Regions from separate parts of the Heliomicrobium undosum genome, predicted to be linked through region 1. Evidence: riboswitches for the same ligand, from Rfam matches in the RefSeq annotation. Region 1 holds a riboswitch; each other region holds the start of a gene.
The links. A riboswitch is a leader RNA that binds a small molecule or an ion and turns the genes downstream of it on or off. The one in region 1 is predicted to bind cobalamin.
Positions count from the first base shown of each region.

Region 1 (4,192 bases):
ATCTGGGCGGTGATGATGCCGTTGCGGGCGAATTCGGCTTGGGTCAGTTTGGTCATGGGGGGTTCCTCCTTCGTTATGTTCGGCTTGGGTTTGCTAACATCGCCTATTGAAGTGTCGCTGCTAAAAGTTAGTCGCAACGTTGCATTTGCGGTAAGTCGGGGTGTATTGGCTCCGCTCGCTAAGGGCTCCGCGGCTGTTCGCTGGGTTGCTGCGCGGGCGCGCCAAACCTCTAGGGCTTTTCTGCATGTCCATGGCGCGCTTTTCCGCTCCGCAACCTGCGCTCATCACGCCGCTCCGCCCAAACCGCTCGCTGCGCCAATACACCCAGGACTTACCTATTCGTGAAATGGCAATAGCACTCAGGCAAATCGCTTTTTTTCAGTCGACTTTTTTATCAGTCAGCCTTTTTCAGATACCCTCATTTTTTGTTCGCATCCTTTATGTGCCTAGCAGTACTCAATCGGAGCACCGAAGTACTCCGCCAGCACTCGGCGGGAACAGCCATCACCGCAAGCGTGACAGCCACTCTCTTGCTTCGGAGCCTTTCCGTCTTCAATGCCTTCCTCCGAGATAGGAGCGTCCACCGCGTCAACACTGCCGGTGGACGTCAGGGCATCCGGATCTAGCGCCAGCTTCCGCTCCGTCACCCGGTCCCGCAACCCTCGCGCTCGGGAAAGGGCGGCGTCGCGTTCGACGGCGGCGGGGATCCCCTTTGCTACGTCGGCGGCATGGGCGGCGATGCGGGCGGCGATGACGCCGGTGCGGACGTCTTCGACGGTGGGGAAGCGGACGTGTTCTGCCGGTGTGACATAGCAGATCAAGTCGGCGCCGGCGGAGGCGGCCAAGGCGGCGCCGATGGCGCAGGTGATGTGGTCGTATCCGGGGGCGGCGTCGGTGGCCAGGGGGCCGAAGATGAAGTAAGGCGCTCCCTCGCAGATTTGTTTCTGCAACTGCACCGTCGCGCGGCAGTGATGGAGGGGCGCATGGCCGGGGCCTTTGACCATCACCTGCACACCGGCGTCACGGGCCGCCCGGACCTGCTCGCCTAGGATTACCATCTCCTGCACCTGCGCCCGGTCGAGGGAATCGTGCCCTGAGCCGGGTCTCAGCCCGTCAGCCAGGCTGAGGGTCACGTCATAGCGCCGGCAGATGTCCAGCACCCGGTCGAAGTGGCGGTAGAAGGGATTTTCCTGTTCGTGGTAAAGCATCCAACCGGCCAAAGAAGCGCCGGCCCAACTGACCATGTGGGTCAGGCGCCCCTGCCGCCGCGCCAGGTCCAGCGCCTTCAAGGTCATGGCCGAGTGCAAGCCGAAGAAGTCGACGCCGTCGGCGGCGTGACGCTCCATCGCTTCGAACATTTCATCTACGGTCGTCGCCAGGATGCCGCCTCCCTTTCCGCCGCGCCGGCAAGCGAACACCTCGTACTGGGGCAGCGTCCCGACAGGTTTCGTCGAGGTGGACAGCACGTGCCGACGGAAGAGGGCCAAATAATCGCTCAGATGGGCATCCGGTTCCCGCACCCGGTCGGCGCCGGCCCCGATGGACAGGTCGAGCACCGCGTCGGCCCCTGCTGCCAGCACGACCTCCAATTTCTTGCGCTCTTCCGACTCCGACCCGCCGTCGAGGGGGAGCCCGATGGACGCGCTGACCTTGGTGCGCAATCCCTTGCCAAAGGCGACGGCCTGCCGTCCCTCGGCCCGCCTGCGGTTGAAGGGCAAGACGATGGTCCCCTCCGCCAGCCCGCGGCGGATCACCTCGGCCTCCACCTGCTCCCGCTCGGCCGCTTCGGCCATGGCCGGTGTGATCAGGCCCCGCAGGGCCGCTTCACGCTGGGTAAGTTCCACTCCGTTCAGCCTCCTTTTTTCTTCGCCGTCACCGGCTGCCCGGCAAGAAAAAAAGTCCCCGGATCCATAGACGGATCCGGGGACTTTGCCATCATCCCACGAAGAGTCTCCTTTGCCGGGAAAGAGACCCTTGACCGTTCACAGGCAGGTCTTCTGGCTCGGGTTCCTCACCGGCTGCGCCTTCCCTCTCGCGAAGTGGCATCTTGCAGCAGGCTCCCCCATACAGCGGCGGGACCGCCCGGGATTCTCACCCGGTTCCCTATTCTCCCTCACGGGCACCTGTGAACGTGACTATGTAATTGAGTGGTTGCGCTTATTATCTTAATCGCGAAATGGCGGCCTGTAAAGATAGTTGTTGCAAAAGAATATCAACGGGACCTGACGGGGCTAAAAACACTTCGTCATAGGGCGTAATAGCCCAAAGCGCAGGCTAGTAACCCGATGACGGCGCTGCCGCCGACATAGAGGCCGCAACGGAACCATTCACCGTCCTCGATCATCCGGAAGGCCTCCAATGTGAAGGTGGAAAAGGTGGTGAAAGCGCCCAGAAAGCCGATCTGAAAGACGTATTTTTCGACCCAAGCCGAGCCGGGGCTATGCGCCGCGTGGGCCGCCGACAGTCCGAGCAAAAAGGCCCCAGCGATGTTGATGAAGAAGGTGGACGGCGGATAGGCCAGCGAAGACCGTCTAGATACGGCCACCCCGACGCCGTAACGCGCCAGCGCCCCGAGCGCGCCGCCGGCGCCGATCGAAAGGAACGCCCAAATCGTCATCGCTCCACCTCCAGCGCAGCCGCCCCCTTCACCTTGACGGCGCGCGCGATGCGCACGCCGAGCGCGGTGACGCTCAATCCCAAAGTGAGGCTGGACAGCAAGTAGACGGCTGCCAGAAGCGCTTGCCCCGCCTCCAGCAAGCGAAGGCTCTCCAAAGCGAAGGTGGAAAAAGTCGTAAAAGCGCCAAGGAACCCCGTTGAAAAACCGATTCGCATCGCCGGATTGACCTTCACCCGCTCCAGGGCCAGGGTCAAAAAAAAGGCGAGCGCGAAAGCGCCCAACAGGTTGATCGTCAAAGTGCCCCAGGGGAAACCGGTCTGTTCGGTCAAGGGCGTCAGCCAGGTTCCCATCAAAAAGCGGGCCATCGCGCCCAGAAAACCGCCCACAGCCACCGCCAAACTGTTCATCTCAGGTCCCTGCCCAATACAGCGATGGCTTCCACCGTCGCGACGTTTTCCACCGCGGCAGCGGCTTCATCGGCCGGTTCTTCCTCTTGCGGCAACATGAAGCGACGCCCTTGCATCGTTCCTGCCCCTGCCGGTTCAAATGCCCTGTCGCTGCCTGCGCCCCTGGCCGTTTCCTCCACCTCCACAATGGAGACGCCTCCATTAGACAGGTCTTTTTTTCGCACCCGGCAACCGCGTTGAAACCGGAGATACCACAGGAGGATCCGCAAAAAGCCCTGGTGGGAGATCACGACGATAGGACCCCGCTCTGACGCGAGTTCCAGCAGCTGCGCCCAGGCAGTCCGGGCGCGCCGGAAAGCCTGGTACAACGTCTCCTCTCCCTCTGTAAAGGGCCAGGCGTGACGCCAGACGGTCATGGCGATGAGCAGCCAGAAAGGAATCTCACGTCGAGCGCCCCGCCCCGGGAATTTGGCCAGGACGATCTCGCCCAGGCTTTCCAGGGTGACGACCTCAGCGCCCCAGGACTTTGCCAGGATGGCCGCCGTCTCCTGGGCGCGCTGAAAATGACTCGCCACCAATACCGGGACCGGCTTCAGCCGGCGAGCCACCGCCTCGACCTGATGAATCCCTGTCGCGTTGAGCCGCACCGTCGACGGGGAACCGGCCATCATGGCATTAAAGGTATCGATGGTGAAGCGCGCCCCGAGCGGTATGATGTTTTCGTCCGTTTGCCCGTGACGGACGAAGATAATCTGCATGTTGACCGACTCCATTTTGTCATCCGCAAACCCAGGCCCTTTTTTAAAGCCGATGAAGAGACTCCGTCATCGCTTTTTCACAAGGGTTCGGAAATATCTTTAAGTGTAGTATGGGGGGAGAGGAACGTCAAGACTCCTTCTTCCCATTCATTTCCAGAAAGCAGGAGCACCTGCCTATCGTGTCGAAAAAGAGAACGATAAAGGTTCATGAAAGGTTCATGAAAAAAGACGAATGTCCTTTAATGGACACTCACCGATATGGAGTGACTCGCATGTTGCAACAGGCCCGGACATTGCTGAAGCGGCATTTCGGATATGACGCCTTCCGGCCCGGCCAGGAAAAGATCATCGAGAGCCTGCTCGCCGGTCGTGACACGGTGGGCATCATGCCGACAGGCGGCGGCAAGTCG
Region 1 covers NZ_WXEY01000003.1:158,522-162,713, reverse strand. Annotated here, with positions in the region: gene bzaB (B12 lower ligand biosynthesis ThiC-like protein BzaB) at 1-56, opposite strand, end outside; gene thiC (phosphomethylpyrimidine synthase ThiC) at 447-1,844, opposite strand; cobalamin riboswitch at 1,971-2,142, opposite strand; gene GTO91_RS04540 (fluoride efflux transporter FluC) at 2,246-2,617, opposite strand; gene crcB (fluoride efflux transporter CrcB) at 2,614-3,024, opposite strand; gene GTO91_RS04530 (histidine phosphatase family protein) at 3,021-3,782, opposite strand; gene recQ (DNA helicase RecQ) at 4,055-4,192, shown strand, end outside.

Region 2 (4,192 bases), on a different contig from region 1:
AGGGGGAGGCCGCATGGAGCGTCGAGACCTCCATTGTGAAACTTGCTTGTATGCCGATCGTGTCGGGGATTGTCTTCCCTGCAATGAATGCACCGACGGAAGCGAATACGAGTCGTCGATAGAAAAGGAAATGGACTGAGGGAGAAAGTAAGGAAACCTTGAAACATCCCCCGTGATAGGACTAGAATGAGAGTTGGCAATATGTGAATACGGGGGAGATACATAGCATGTTTGAATGGAAACCGGCTCGCCGGATGGCTAGCCTATCATCTGCCATGTTTTCGCGCATGGATGCGCTCCGGCAAGAGGTAGAGTCAGGCGGCGTTGATGTCATCAACCTCGGTATCGGCAGCCCTGATCGCCCCCCGGCTCCCCATGTCCGGCAAGCGCTCATGGATGCGCTGGCCCGAGACGACGCCTACGGCTATGCTTTAACGGACGGGCTGATCGAGTTCAAAAGCGCCGTCGCCGATTGGTACCGGGAACGGTTCAGCGTCAACCTCGATCCGAAGACAGAGGTCCTCTCCCTGATGGGCTCCCAGGACGGCCTCGGCCATCTTGGTCTCGCGCTGCTCGATCCCGGTGATATCGCCCTTGTCCCTGATCCGGGATACCCGATCTATACGGCGGGCGTCCTTCTCGCCGAAGGTGTCCCCTATCCGCTTCCGTTGGAACGGGAGCGTGACTATCTGCCCGATCTGGACGCCGTTCCGGAAGACATCCTCCGCCGGGCCAAACTGATGATCCTGAATTACCCGAGCAACCCCGTCGCAGCGACGGCGGAGCTAGACTTTTTTACCCGTGTTGTCAATTTCGCCCGCCGCAACAACATCATTGTGCTCCACGACATCGCCTATTCGGAATTGGCCTATGATGGCTACCGACCAGTCAGCTTCCTGCAGGCGCCTGGCGCCAAAGAGGTGGGTATCGAGTTCCATTCTGTATCCAAGTCCTATAACCTGGCTGGGTGTCGTCTGGGTATGGCGGTCGGCAACCGGGAGGTTCTGGCCGTTTTGGCCAATCTGAAGTCCAATATTGACTATGGCGTCTTCAAGGCGGTCCAATGGGCGGCCGTGGCGGCCTTGCGGGGACCCCAGGCGATCGTCGAGGAAAACGCCGGGGCCTACCAGCGCCGGCGCGATGTTCTCGTCGACGGCTTGGCCCGCATCGGCTGGCAGATGGATAAGCCGAAGGCCTCCATGTTCGTCTGGGCGCCTGTGCCCGAAGGGTTTGCCTCCTCCTTCGCCTTTGCCGAGGAACTCTTGCGTGAAACGGGTGTGCTCGTCGTCCCAGGCAACGCCTTTGGGGAGCGCGGCGAGGGGTATGTGCGCATCGCCCTGGTTGTCCCTGAAGCGCGATTGGAAAAGGCCGTCGAACGGATCGCCAAGCGATATCGTTTCGGCGGTTGAGCCAAGTCTATCTTTACGATCGATCGACGTCTCTCTTGTGGGATAGTTCGCCTGCCTTTGACATAAAATGGTGATAAGACACAGGCAGGAGGGCGGGACCCATGGGAGAAGGAAATCGCGAATCGCTGGAAGCGCTGAAGGACGAAGTGGATTACCTGCGCTCACGGCTGAATCAGTTGAGACTCAGTCGCCGTGTGTTGATGGCATTGCTGGAGACGGTGGACAGTGAACGGCGGGATGCGATCGCACGCCTCGAGGCGGAAAACCGCCGCCTGCGGCGATCTCGGCGAAGTGATGTCGAAAAACTGTCCCTGATCCGCAGTGACGACAGAAAAGTTCTTTGGATTTGCAGGAATGATTCAAAAGACGGCGAATAATTTTATGTATCACATTACGCATATTCGGGGCAGGCGTCACGTATGACGCAGGGAAGTCGGTGCGAATCCGACGCGGTGCCGCCACTGTGACGGGGAGGGCGCTTCTAAGGCCACCGGGGAACCGGGAAGGCGAAGCGTTCCGATGAGCCTGAGCCAGGAGACCTGACTGCCCCCACCGCGAGAACCCGCGCGCTACGGGGGAGGTGACCGGACCGGGGAATGGTCTTTTGATTCCCCAGGTTTGCATTTGTGTCAAATCCCACACCTTGCTGAGGGGGTGGGATTTTTTATGTGCGGGGAGAGTGGGAACAACTGCGAAAAGGCTATACGACGGGATCCTGCGCCGCCGCTGCGGCCAAGGCGGCGACAGGTTTCCTCTATGGAACACTTGGAACACTCGCCGAGACACCAAACGAAGCAACAGAGATTCCCGCTGCTTCAACGTTGCAAGAATCACTGCCGGTGGATATCCCGCTGCCCTATGACGGACGGCTGATCGTCAAGGCGGAACGCATCGATGAGCACGAGCCCTCTGTCAATGGAAACGGGGGAGTTACCTACCAGGTAATCAAGGATGGGGGCGATGACCCCGATGCGACCCACGGCATGGCGATCCGCGTCACTGCCCTGCCTGCGCCGGAAGGGATCCACATCGACGGGGGGCTGGGCGTCGGCCGGGTGACCAAGCCTGGCTTGGCCGTGCCGGTGGGGGAAGCGGCCATCAATCCGACGCCCCGCGCCATGATCACAGCCGCCGTCAAGGAAGCGCTGCCGCCCGGCAAGGGGGTTCGCCTCACCGTCTGGGCGCCGGAAGGAGAGCGGGTCGGACCTTCGACATTGAACCCTCACCTGGGCGTCGTCGGCGGCATCTCCATTCTTGGAACAACAGGCATCGTCAATCCCATGTCAGAAGAGGCGTTCAAACATAGCCTTGAGCCGCAGATCGATATCGCGCTGGCTGCCGGACACCGGACCCTCCTGCTGACACCAGGTCACATGGGCCGGCGAGGGTTGGAGCAGCGGGGAGCGCCCGCTGACGCCATCGTGCTGACGAGCAACTTCATCGGCCATATGCTCGACGCCTGCGCCAAAAAAGGTGTCCAGGAGATCCTGCTCTGGGGCCATGTGGGGAAGCTGGTCAAAGTCGCCGGCGGCATCTTCCACACCCACAGCAAGGTTGCCGACGGGCGCAGGGAGATCATCGCCGCCCACGCAGCCGTCTGCGGCTTGCCCTTGGAACTCGTCCAAGCGGTGCTGGAGGCCAACACAGCGGAAGCGGCGGTGGAACTGCTGCATCGAGCTGGCCGTCTTGACTTGTTCGACCACCTGGCCGAGGTGGCCGCCGAAAAAGCAGCCCAACGTTTTCGCGGAACTGTTTCGGTCATATTCACAGATTTGAAGGGAGAACCGCTAGGGTGGAGTCGCCATGCAACGCTTCCGGGATTCGACCGGGATTTCCGGTCACTGTCATCGGCATCGGTCCCGGCACAGAAGAATATTTGACACCAGCGGCGCTGCGGGCGGTGGAGGAGGCCGATGTTCTCGTCGGGGGGCCTCGCGCGCTGGCGCTCTTCGCCGGTTACAACAAGCCGGGACGGATCATCGACCGTCGTCTCGATAACCTTATCGACTATATCGCCTCCGAACGGCTATCGCGGCGTCTTGCCGTTCTCGTCTCCGGAGACCCCGGCTATTACAGCCTGTTGCCCCGTCTGATCCGTTCTCTCGGCGACGAACCGATCAAGGTCATCCCCGGTTTGAGTTCCCTGCAGATGGCCTTTGCCCGCCTCAAGCTCCCTTGGCAGGAGGCTGCCTGGAAGAGCATGCATGGCCGTCCTATGGAGGATGCCCTCGAAGCTCTCCGGCATCCGGGGTGGGTAGCCTTCCTGACCGATCCCGACCACACGCCGGAAGCGGTGGCCGCCTACCTGGATGCACAGGGGGAGGGGGAACGGCGCGCCTATGTGACGCGCAACCTTGGTTATGACGATGAGTCGGTCGAGGCTGGCACTGTACATACATTTGCACTTGTGAAAACAGGAGCGTATCAGCCGTCCCTGTTGATCGTCGAGGGGGGCTTTGACGTCGAATCGCACGGCAAAGAGAATGCCGGATCGAACAGCCAGACAGAGACGATTCTGGGCGTCCAGCCGGCGAAGGGTCCACTTTTAATGACAAATGTCGGCTTGCCGGATGATGCCTTCATCCGCGGCCAGGTCCCCATGACCAAGTCGGATATCCGGGCGCTCACCCTGGTCCGGGCGCAGGTCGGTCCGGGGGACATCGTCTGGGACATTGGCGCAGGCACCGGTTCGATCAGCGTGGAAGCGGCCCTCTTGTCAAGGGGCGGACGAGTCTTCGCCGTGGAACGCGGCCAGGCTGGCTGCGATCTAATCGAAGCCAATG
Region 2 covers NZ_WXEY01000002.1:27,302-31,493, forward strand. Annotated here, with positions in the region: gene GTO91_RS02155 (LL-diaminopimelate aminotransferase) at 228-1,409, shown strand; gene GTO91_RS02160 (hypothetical protein) at 1,511-1,786, shown strand; cobalamin riboswitch at 1,800-1,971, shown strand; gene cbiD (cobalt-precorrin-5B (C(1))-methyltransferase CbiD) at 2,078-3,289, shown strand; gene cbiE (precorrin-6y C5,15-methyltransferase (decarboxylating) subunit CbiE) at 3,202-4,192, shown strand, end outside.
Region 2: it holds a riboswitch for cobalamin, as region 1 does, so the genes downstream of both, cbiD (cobalt-precorrin-5B (C(1))-methyltransferase CbiD) here and thiC (phosphomethylpyrimidine synthase ThiC) in region 1, are expected to answer to the same signal.

Region 3 (4,192 bases), on a different contig from region 1:
GCGGAGCCCCAGATACAGCACCGTATTGAACAGGCACACGCCCGTCACCGCCATCAGGCCGATCCAGCCCCAGGAACGCCGGGAGATCCGCCGAAAGGGGTGTGTGCGGAGGGCCAGCGGCAACATGATCAGGGCGGCGATGGCGAAGCGGATGCTCGATAGGGCAAAGGCCGGGATGGCAACGACAAGCAGCCGCCCCATCACAAAATTGGTCGCCCAGATTAGCGGCGTCAGGATCAACTTATAAAAGGGATTCAATGGTTCGACTGCACGACCTTCCTATTGCGTATTTTCACTTTCTCCAGGGCGCATTGTTCATTTCATCATAACACAAGCGCGCGATCGAGCGAAGCAAGCAAATGGCTGCAGCAAAAGAAAGAACCGCAGTCTGCTCTGACTGCGGCTACAGGTATCAAAGGTTGGGCCTATGTCGGTTACATACAAAAAACAGTTCGAACAGGAGCGGTTACCTATAGGATATTCCCTTCATTCCTCGATAGGCGGCTGCCGCCAATCCCACATTGACGGCGGAACCGGCTACCAAAAAGGGCATCACGGCCATGACCGCTCCCCAGCCCCCTAACAGGAGCATCGTCAATGATGAGACGACGCCGTTTAAGAACACACCGGCGACGAAGGCCGCCGTCAAGCCAAACCGTTCATTCATCCAGCGGAAGGCGTATGCCCACATCGCCATCTGCAAAGCGATGAAGAAATGGACAGGCAGGGTGAGCGGAAAGCCGACGACCATAGCCGTCAGCAGGTGACCCAGGGTGATGACGATCATCCCGCCTGTGGCGCCGAGGGCCAGGGCGGCAAAGAACCCAGGAGCCGAATCGAGGCCGATCGTGCCGACAGGACTTGGAATTTTAACCATCGCCCCTACGGCGCTCAAGGCGATGAGGACGCCCATCAGCGCGATCCCCCGGACGCTCTTCCAAGAAGGGCGCGCTTCATTGTATTGCATCGGCATGTTGCTCATTGAGGCAGACCTCCTTTGCTTTTTTATCGCTTCAGCCGTCGCTTTCCGACAACCTGCCAAGATAGTGAATGGGCGCGCCGGCGATCTCCGGCGGTTCCGGCCCGGAGGTAAAGACGAGGCAGGTGGACGGACCGGCCGATTTTTCCAGATCAAGGCCGGCGCTGGCCTGCCACTCACGGATCCGGCAATGAACAGCCCCCGCAAGGTTTTCCGCTTCCGCCCGGATCCCCTTTGAACCGACAGGGATCACCTCATGGACACCGGGGTGGGCCAGCAGCGCCCGCACATGATCGGCCAGGGCGATCGCCTTGCCGTCATCGACCACCACCTCGTCCCCCACTTTGGGCCACCCCAGACTGTAGACACAATCACCGGGTCGCGAACGGCCCACACGCAGGCGCTCTTTCTCCACTGCGCCGACAACGGTGATCCCGACGCCGGTCTGTCCTGTGGGAATGTTTTTTTCGGTGCTGATGACCATCGGCAGGTCACGCTTTCCGATAGTGGCCAGTTCATCGCGAACACCGGCAATCACCTCGCCGCCGGTGGGAAAGGGTTCGTTCGCGACGGTCACTGTCAGCGCAACCGGTTCAGCGCCTGTTGCCAGGACCTCCATCAAGGCGACACGCGTGGTGAAAATCCCTACGATATAAGGAGAAACCTGAACGGCGTCAAATTCCTTATCTCCGATGGCGCCGCAAGAGTCGCAGGCCACCACCAAACACTGTTCAGAGGAAAGAGAGACCACTTCCACATCGCGTCCCCCGTAACCCATGGTATTTCACCTCCTCCATTGCTGGGACCTGCAATTTCCTGTGGGAAAAGAAAAAAGTCCATAGCCTCTTCACCGTTGCCGAGGCAACAACAAAGAAACCATGAACTTTGCCATCATTCATGAATCGCACCGTTACAGGCAGGTCTCCTGACTTCGATTCATCGCCGCCACGCGCCTTCCCGGTTTCCCAGTGGCATCCTGCGCAGGGCTCCTCGTCACAGTGGCGGGACCGTCCGGGAATCACACCCGGTTCCCTATTCTCCCCCGGAGGGGCACCTGGAACGAAAGGATGTAGTTTACTTGTATTATAAGAGAATTATCTCATTGAAGGCAATACCCAACACACTGTCATCGACTTATTTACGGGCGTTGTTCTCTTGACGTAATTTGCTTATTTATGATGTCTAGTATGAATCTCGATGGTAGCCGTCAGAAAGTCATTTTCCACGACGAATATTTAGAATTGGAATGTAAATGACAATCTTTTTTAAACTCTGTTCCGTAGCCAAATTGACCTTGACTTTTGAACGGTCAATTTCAATATACTTGGCGATGACTTGTATCATGTCATCGGTTAGTGACTTTACTAATTGGGGAGTAATTTCAGCACCTTTATCTTCAATGACAAGGATTAATTGATTCGATTCACTCGACAAATCAGTACTCTGGAAAAGGTCATTCATTGAATCTTCTCGCTTCCATTCGAATTAAGAGCACTCATTACTGCCAAAAAATCTTCAACGGTATAGTTTTGACCCTCAACTTCAAGAATATGTCGCGCTTCCGCACCCGTTTCAGTTAAACTTATCTTTTCAACCAGTTCGTAAACACACCGTTTACTCTGTTCTTTAACGTCGAACATCAGTACCACCAGCCTTGTTTTCACTTGCAAATTTTTACTTAGTTCGACAAGTAATTGTTTTTTCCTGCTATACAAGAAGCTATGGTCCTAAATTTTAATAAAGATATACATTCCGGTTAGAAAGTTAGACTACACTTAAAAGATGGTTGGATTCCAGGTGATGGCTTTTCATCGCAGTCACCTCCAATGTAACAGCGACATCAACATCGTTTCTCAGCCCGATTGAGTTTTTGATGATCTTCCCTTTCGGGGAGAAATCATCCTGTCAATATCACTGCTTCCGCTTGTTCATCGACTTTTGCGATCCGTCACCCGCCTCTTCCGCCTTTTGCGCCAAGTAACGCTGAATCCCATGCACGGCAAGCCCGGCAATAACCATAAAACCACCGGCGGTTAAACTCCCGAAAAGGGCAACCAGCACGCCCAGACCGGCCAGTACGATGCCGGTGGACGGACGGTTGCCCTTTTCGTTCGTTTTGTGATCCTGTGGTGTCTTCTCCGCTGTATCTTGCAACTTGTCCAGCTTTCTTCCCTTACCCATATCGGTCACCACCTTAAAAGTTCCGGCCGTAGTATCCCTCACCCAGCCATCTTTAAAACGAATCCTTTTCCCTCTGTAATATCTATAAGACCTGTAACATCCGCATCGTCTGGAGCGTCTATCATCTGCAACCACATCAACCCACTGCCGCGCCGCTTCCCCGCACACAAGGCTTCAGCACACCGTTCATCTTCTCAAAGGCCGCCACCGCCTGCGCCAGTTCTGCGCCGGAGAGTTCCCGCAACTGGCCCTTCAGCCGTTCAAAACGGGCGTCCTGGACCGCTTGGATCGTTTTCAATCCCTCACCGGTCAGGGTGACCATAACGACACGCCGGTCCTTTTCCGACCGCTCCCGCGTGATCAGGCCCATGCCGGCCAGTTTGTCCATCATACCGGTGACGGCGCCGGAGGTGATGCCGATCTGATCGGCAAGAAAGGTAGCCTTGCATGTCCCCGACTTCCATAAAATATATAATAGAAAGATCTGCCCGTCGGCCAGATTGTATTCCGGACCGATATCCTGGGCGGCGCATTTCACATTGTAGAAAAAGACCTCCAGCAAGTCTTTGATGGAATTTAAGTGCTGCTCTTTCACTGCTTCTTCCCTTGACAGTTCTTGTCCTCTCCCTTACGATGATAACGTCTTAGTCGCTAAATATTTTAGCACCTAAGATAAATATTAGGCCGATTGAGACCGGCTGTCAATGAAAGCATCATTTGCATTTGGCGGAGGAGGATTTTTACGGTGAAAAAACGAATCAGCGTCGGCCTGCTCGCCGTCACCCTGCTGGCGGCGGGGACAGGCTGCGGAAAAACGCCCGAACCGGCAGCCCCGGAGGCGACGACCCAGGCGGTCACGGTCGTAAAAGCCGAGCGGGCCGACCTGTCGAACGTGCTGACCTTCAGCGGCGCACTGGCGGCGAAAGAAGAATTGAAACTGGTTCCGAAAGGTCAGGGCAAGGTCGCCCATATCAACGCCGAAGTAGGGCAGCGGGTGAACGCCGGCGACATCCTGCTGGAACTGGACAACGC
Region 3 covers NZ_WXEY01000007.1:155,639-159,830, reverse strand. Annotated here, with positions in the region: gene GTO91_RS08985 (DMT family transporter) at 1-258, opposite strand, end outside; gene GTO91_RS08980 (ECF transporter S component) at 467-982, opposite strand; gene GTO91_RS08975 (AIR synthase related protein) at 1,014-1,757, opposite strand; cobalamin riboswitch at 1,878-2,052, opposite strand; gene GTO91_RS08970 (cell division topological specificity factor MinE) at 2,195-2,440, opposite strand; gene GTO91_RS08965 (hypothetical protein) at 2,437-2,694, opposite strand; gene GTO91_RS08960 (hypothetical protein) at 2,891-3,160, opposite strand; gene GTO91_RS08955 (MarR family transcriptional regulator) at 3,297-3,755, opposite strand; gene GTO91_RS08950 (efflux RND transporter periplasmic adaptor subunit) at 3,906-4,192, shown strand, end outside.
Region 3: it holds a riboswitch for cobalamin, as region 1 does, so the genes downstream of both, GTO91_RS08975 (AIR synthase related protein) here and thiC (phosphomethylpyrimidine synthase ThiC) in region 1, are expected to answer to the same signal.

Region 4 (4,192 bases), on a different contig from region 1:
CGGAAGCGGAGAAAAGCTGGGCGTCAGGATCCTGGAAGACGAGGCCGACGTGGCTGCGCAGTTCGCGTAGGCCCCGGCGGGAGTAATCGATGGGCTTACCCTGGAAACGGACGACACCCCGGCGCGGCTTCAAGGCGCCGTTGAGATGAAGGAAGAGGGTCGACTTGCCGGCGCCGTTGGCGCCGACGACGGCGATCTTGCGTCCCGCCGGGAGGGAAAGATCGATACCCCGAAGGCCGCTGTTGCCGTCGGGGTAGTTGTATTCCACTTGTTCCGTTTCCAACAGGGCTGTCACGATGAAAACCATCCTCTTTTTTAGGGAGTTCTGGTGCTATTTTTAAGGGGTTCTGGCGCGTGGCAGTACACGAAGCTCTTCCTCATACCCCCGGGCCGACAGGGCGATGTAGAGCTCACGGGAACGGATGAGGGAGCGGACGAATAGGTTGGCCGCCAGGATACCGAGGGAGCGAAGGCTGTTGGCTTTCGTGGAGTAGCCGAGTCGGGACTCTTGGGCCACGACGATGGCCTGAGTCGTCTCCATGAGCACGAAGATGAAGCGGTAGATGAGAAGCATCAGTTCCGTCACAATCTTGGGCGTCCGCAAGCGGGCCGCTAGTTCGATCACATCGACCATCGGCGTGGTAAGCACGAGAAAATAGAGGCTGGCTGTGGCGCCGAGGGATCGAAAGAAGAGGATGCCAGCCTGTTCCAGACCGGCAGCTGATATGCCAGGGGTGTAGGGACCGATAGTCACCTGCGCCACGGGGTCAAGGGGGGATGGCGAAAAGGCCACTGTAATGCACCCGGTGAAGAGGAAGAGGCCAGGCACAGTCAACAGTTTTACGAAGATGGACAGGGGTACGCGGGCCGCGAAGACGATCAACGCGCCGGAGAGGAGCGTGATCAAGCCGGGCAGCCAGGGCGTGGGGGAGAGGAGGCTAGCCAGCAGCCCTGCCAGGGCGGCAAGCCCTTTCCCAGTCGGCGATTTGTCCCGCAGTTTGTTGGCCCAAGCCCACTGATCGATCGTGTAGAGCATCTGTTTAGACCCCGTTTGTGAACTGTTCTATTTCACCATCAGGCGTTGCCGACGGAATTGCGCCCCATGCCGCCGCCCATTCCGGAACCGGCGCTCATGTCGGATCCGCTGCTCTTGCGGCGGCGTGTGAAGTAGTAGGCGATAAAGGCGGCGCCGGCGGCGGCTTGAAAGCCGAAGAGAAGCGGTTCTGCCTCCTCTCCCGGTTCCCAAAGGGATTCGAACCAGGGTTTGTAATCAGGGGCGATGGTCTGCACCATTTCGCCTGCCTGATCATCGGCGCCGGCAAAATCGCCGGTGAAATGCATGACCAGGGGAACGCCCGTCAGAAAAAGGGCAGCCGTAATCAGGACAAGCTTGTTCCGCAGCCAGTTCATGCTTTCACCTCTTTCGAAAAGATGTTCAGCGCAGACAGTTCGTTGGCCGAGTATTTCGAGAGAGCATTGAAGATAAGGACGGTCAAAAGGCCCTCAGCCAGCGCCAGGGGAACCTGCGTAACCAGGAAGACGGAACCGAATTTGACGATGGAACCGGCGACGCCGGCGGCTGTGTCCGGGAAGGCGATCGCGAGTTGTAAGGTCGTTGTCACATAGGTCGCCAGGTCGCCGATGGCGGCGGCAGCGAAAATGGAGACGTTGGAGGGAAGGCTCAGCCGCTGTCCCAACCGGTAGACGCCGTAGGCGGCAAAAGGTCCCACGATGCCCATGGAGAAAACATTGGCGCCCAGGGTGGTGATTCCGCCGTGGGCCAGCAGGAGGGCCTGAAAGAGCAGCACGATGGCGCCGAGAACGGTCATCACGGTGGGGCCGAAGAGGACGGCGCCCAGGCCGGTGCCGGTCGGGTGGGAGGAACTGCCGGTGACAGAAGGCAGTTTCAGCGCCGATAGCACAAAGGAGAAGGCTCCGGTGACGCCGAGGAGCATTTTGGCTTCCGGATTGGCCCGGACGGTTTTTTGGATCGACCGCAGCCCATGGACGACGAAGGGCGTTGAGGCGGCTGTCCAGGCAGCGGCATGGCTAAGGGGCAGGTAGCCCTCCATGATATGCATTCGCAGACACTCCTTTTTGTGTAGGGGTGGTTGTAGGGATTTCCTATCTAAGTTCCGGTGTTTTCGTCGCTTGCTGTATCGTTCTGGAGAATATATATGTACTAAAAACTACAATCGCATGCTTGCAAGCTCCTCGATTTCGGTCATCGCCTTGGACCAAGCGGTAGATTGTCTGCGCCAGGTGGAGATTTCCCCATAGGCAACAAAATAAAGCCCTCCCTTCCTCCCGAAGTGGGTCTTTCGTTTGTTGCGGGCAGGTCTCCTGGCTCGGGCGTCATCCGGTCCCGCCTCCTTCCCAGACCGAAGTCCAGTGGATCTGTGGCGGGTCGTCTTCCCTTACAGTAGCGGGGGCTGCTGAGGCTTTACACCTCATTCCCTTTTCAGCCGCTGAGCGGCGCCTGCAACAAGGGTAACCGTGTTCGATTTTTCAGATAGCTATGGAAAGCACTATCTATATGCAATCGTAACACGTCAAGGCGCGCGGGGCAAGGGTGTCGCAAGGTTCAGGCAATAAAATCCTCTCGAAAAAAAGTATTGATTTGCCCCGCCATTTATGATATTAATATACTCATTGTGGTGGGAACCAGGATTCATCCAAATCGGGTTTGGATTGCTTCAAACAGACCAACGTCCCTGTTAGGGCGGGTCTAGACCCACCCCCGGATGGATCACGTAGGTCCCGGCATCCAATTTGCTGGGAAGGGGGCCGAAATGATGGATTACTCCACTTTCGGACGACATGTCACCATTGACACTTGGGGCGTAGATTTCGAAAAATTGAACGACGCCCGGTTCCTGGAGGAACAGATGATTGAAGCCGCCAAGGCGGCCGGAGCGACGGTTCTCTCGTCCCAGAAGCAGCAGTTTGAGCCGCAAGGCGCGACGGTCCTGGTCCTGTTGTCCGAGAGCCATATCTCCATCCACACCTATCCCGAGAAGGGTTTTGCCGCCCTCGATTGCTACACCTGCGGGGAGACGGTGGATCCGGAAGTGGCCATCAACCACATGATCAAGGTGCTGGTTCCCAAGAAGACGTCGGTAAAGCTGCTCAAGCGCGGCGACGGACCGATCGAGGTCCTGAAATAACGACGGCGCGTGAAAAAAAGCCTGGTCATCGCCAGGCTTTTTCTAATGCCATTCTTTTGATCTGATGAAAACGGCTTACATGGTTTGTTTCAACGCTTCGAAGTCGTCGTAGTGTTGGCAGAGAAGATCGACCAGATCGCCGTCGATGGCCTTTTCCAGGACCATCTTTTTCAGGATTGATTCGACCTTTTCGCGGGAAAGGCCATCCCGGTACGGGCGGTCTTCCACGAGGGCCGAGAAGATATCGGCTACGGCCACAATCCGGCTGCCGACGCTGAGTTCTTCCCCTGGGATGTGAAAGGGGTAACCTCTGCCGTCAAGGCGCTCGTGGTGGTAGGCGCCCCATTGGGCGATCTCGGAAAAGCCCGGAACCTGATTCAGGATGTGGTAGCTGTGATAGGTGTGCTGTTTGATGATCAGGTACTCGTCGGGCGTCAGTTGAGCCGGTTTTTCTAAAATCTCCTCAGGGATGCTCAGTTTGCCGATATCGTGGAGGAGGCCGGCGACTTCCATGCGGGCAGCGTCGGCGGGAGAGAAGCCGAATAACTGGCTCAGAAGCGTCGCCGAGGCCGAGACCAGCCGTGAGTGGCGGAGGGTGAAGCGGCTCTTGCTGTCAATGATGCGGGCGAAGATCGATGCCAGACCCTTCAACTCGCAATAGGGGAGTTGGATGGTATGCTCGTCGGCGCCGACGGCCTGCCGGGTCAGTTCGTCGATGAAGGGGGAGTCCAGGTCAAGCCAAAAGCTCTCTCTCCCTGCCAGTTCGTTGAGGAGGTCCTTCAATTCGGGGCGGAAGACTGTTCCGAACATGTTGTTGATGGCGTCCATGACCTGACGGCGCTGGGAGAGGATATGGGCGGGTGTCAGGAGGACCTCGATGCGATCGGCCAGGTGGATCAAGTCACCCAGCAGGAGCAGTGTGGGATCGACGGGAGCATCCTGCCGGCCCGGCTCGTCCCAGTGGTCATGGTGGTGTTCGATGATGATCGCGGCTTCTCTCAGTTGGGGCGAACTCGCCAGCATCC
Region 4 covers NZ_WXEY01000025.1:36,344-40,535, reverse strand. Annotated here, with positions in the region: gene GTO91_RS15475 (energy-coupling factor ABC transporter ATP-binding protein) at 1-295, opposite strand, end outside; gene cbiQ (cobalt ECF transporter T component CbiQ) at 338-1,036, opposite strand; gene GTO91_RS15465 (energy-coupling factor ABC transporter substrate-binding protein) at 1,075-1,410, opposite strand; gene GTO91_RS15460 (energy-coupling factor ABC transporter permease) at 1,407-2,081, opposite strand; cobalamin riboswitch at 2,317-2,498, opposite strand; gene speD (adenosylmethionine decarboxylase) at 2,796-3,167, shown strand; gene GTO91_RS15450 (HD-GYP domain-containing protein) at 3,243-4,192, opposite strand, start outside.
Region 4: it holds a riboswitch for cobalamin, as region 1 does, so the genes downstream of both, GTO91_RS15460 (energy-coupling factor ABC transporter permease) here and thiC (phosphomethylpyrimidine synthase ThiC) in region 1, are expected to answer to the same signal.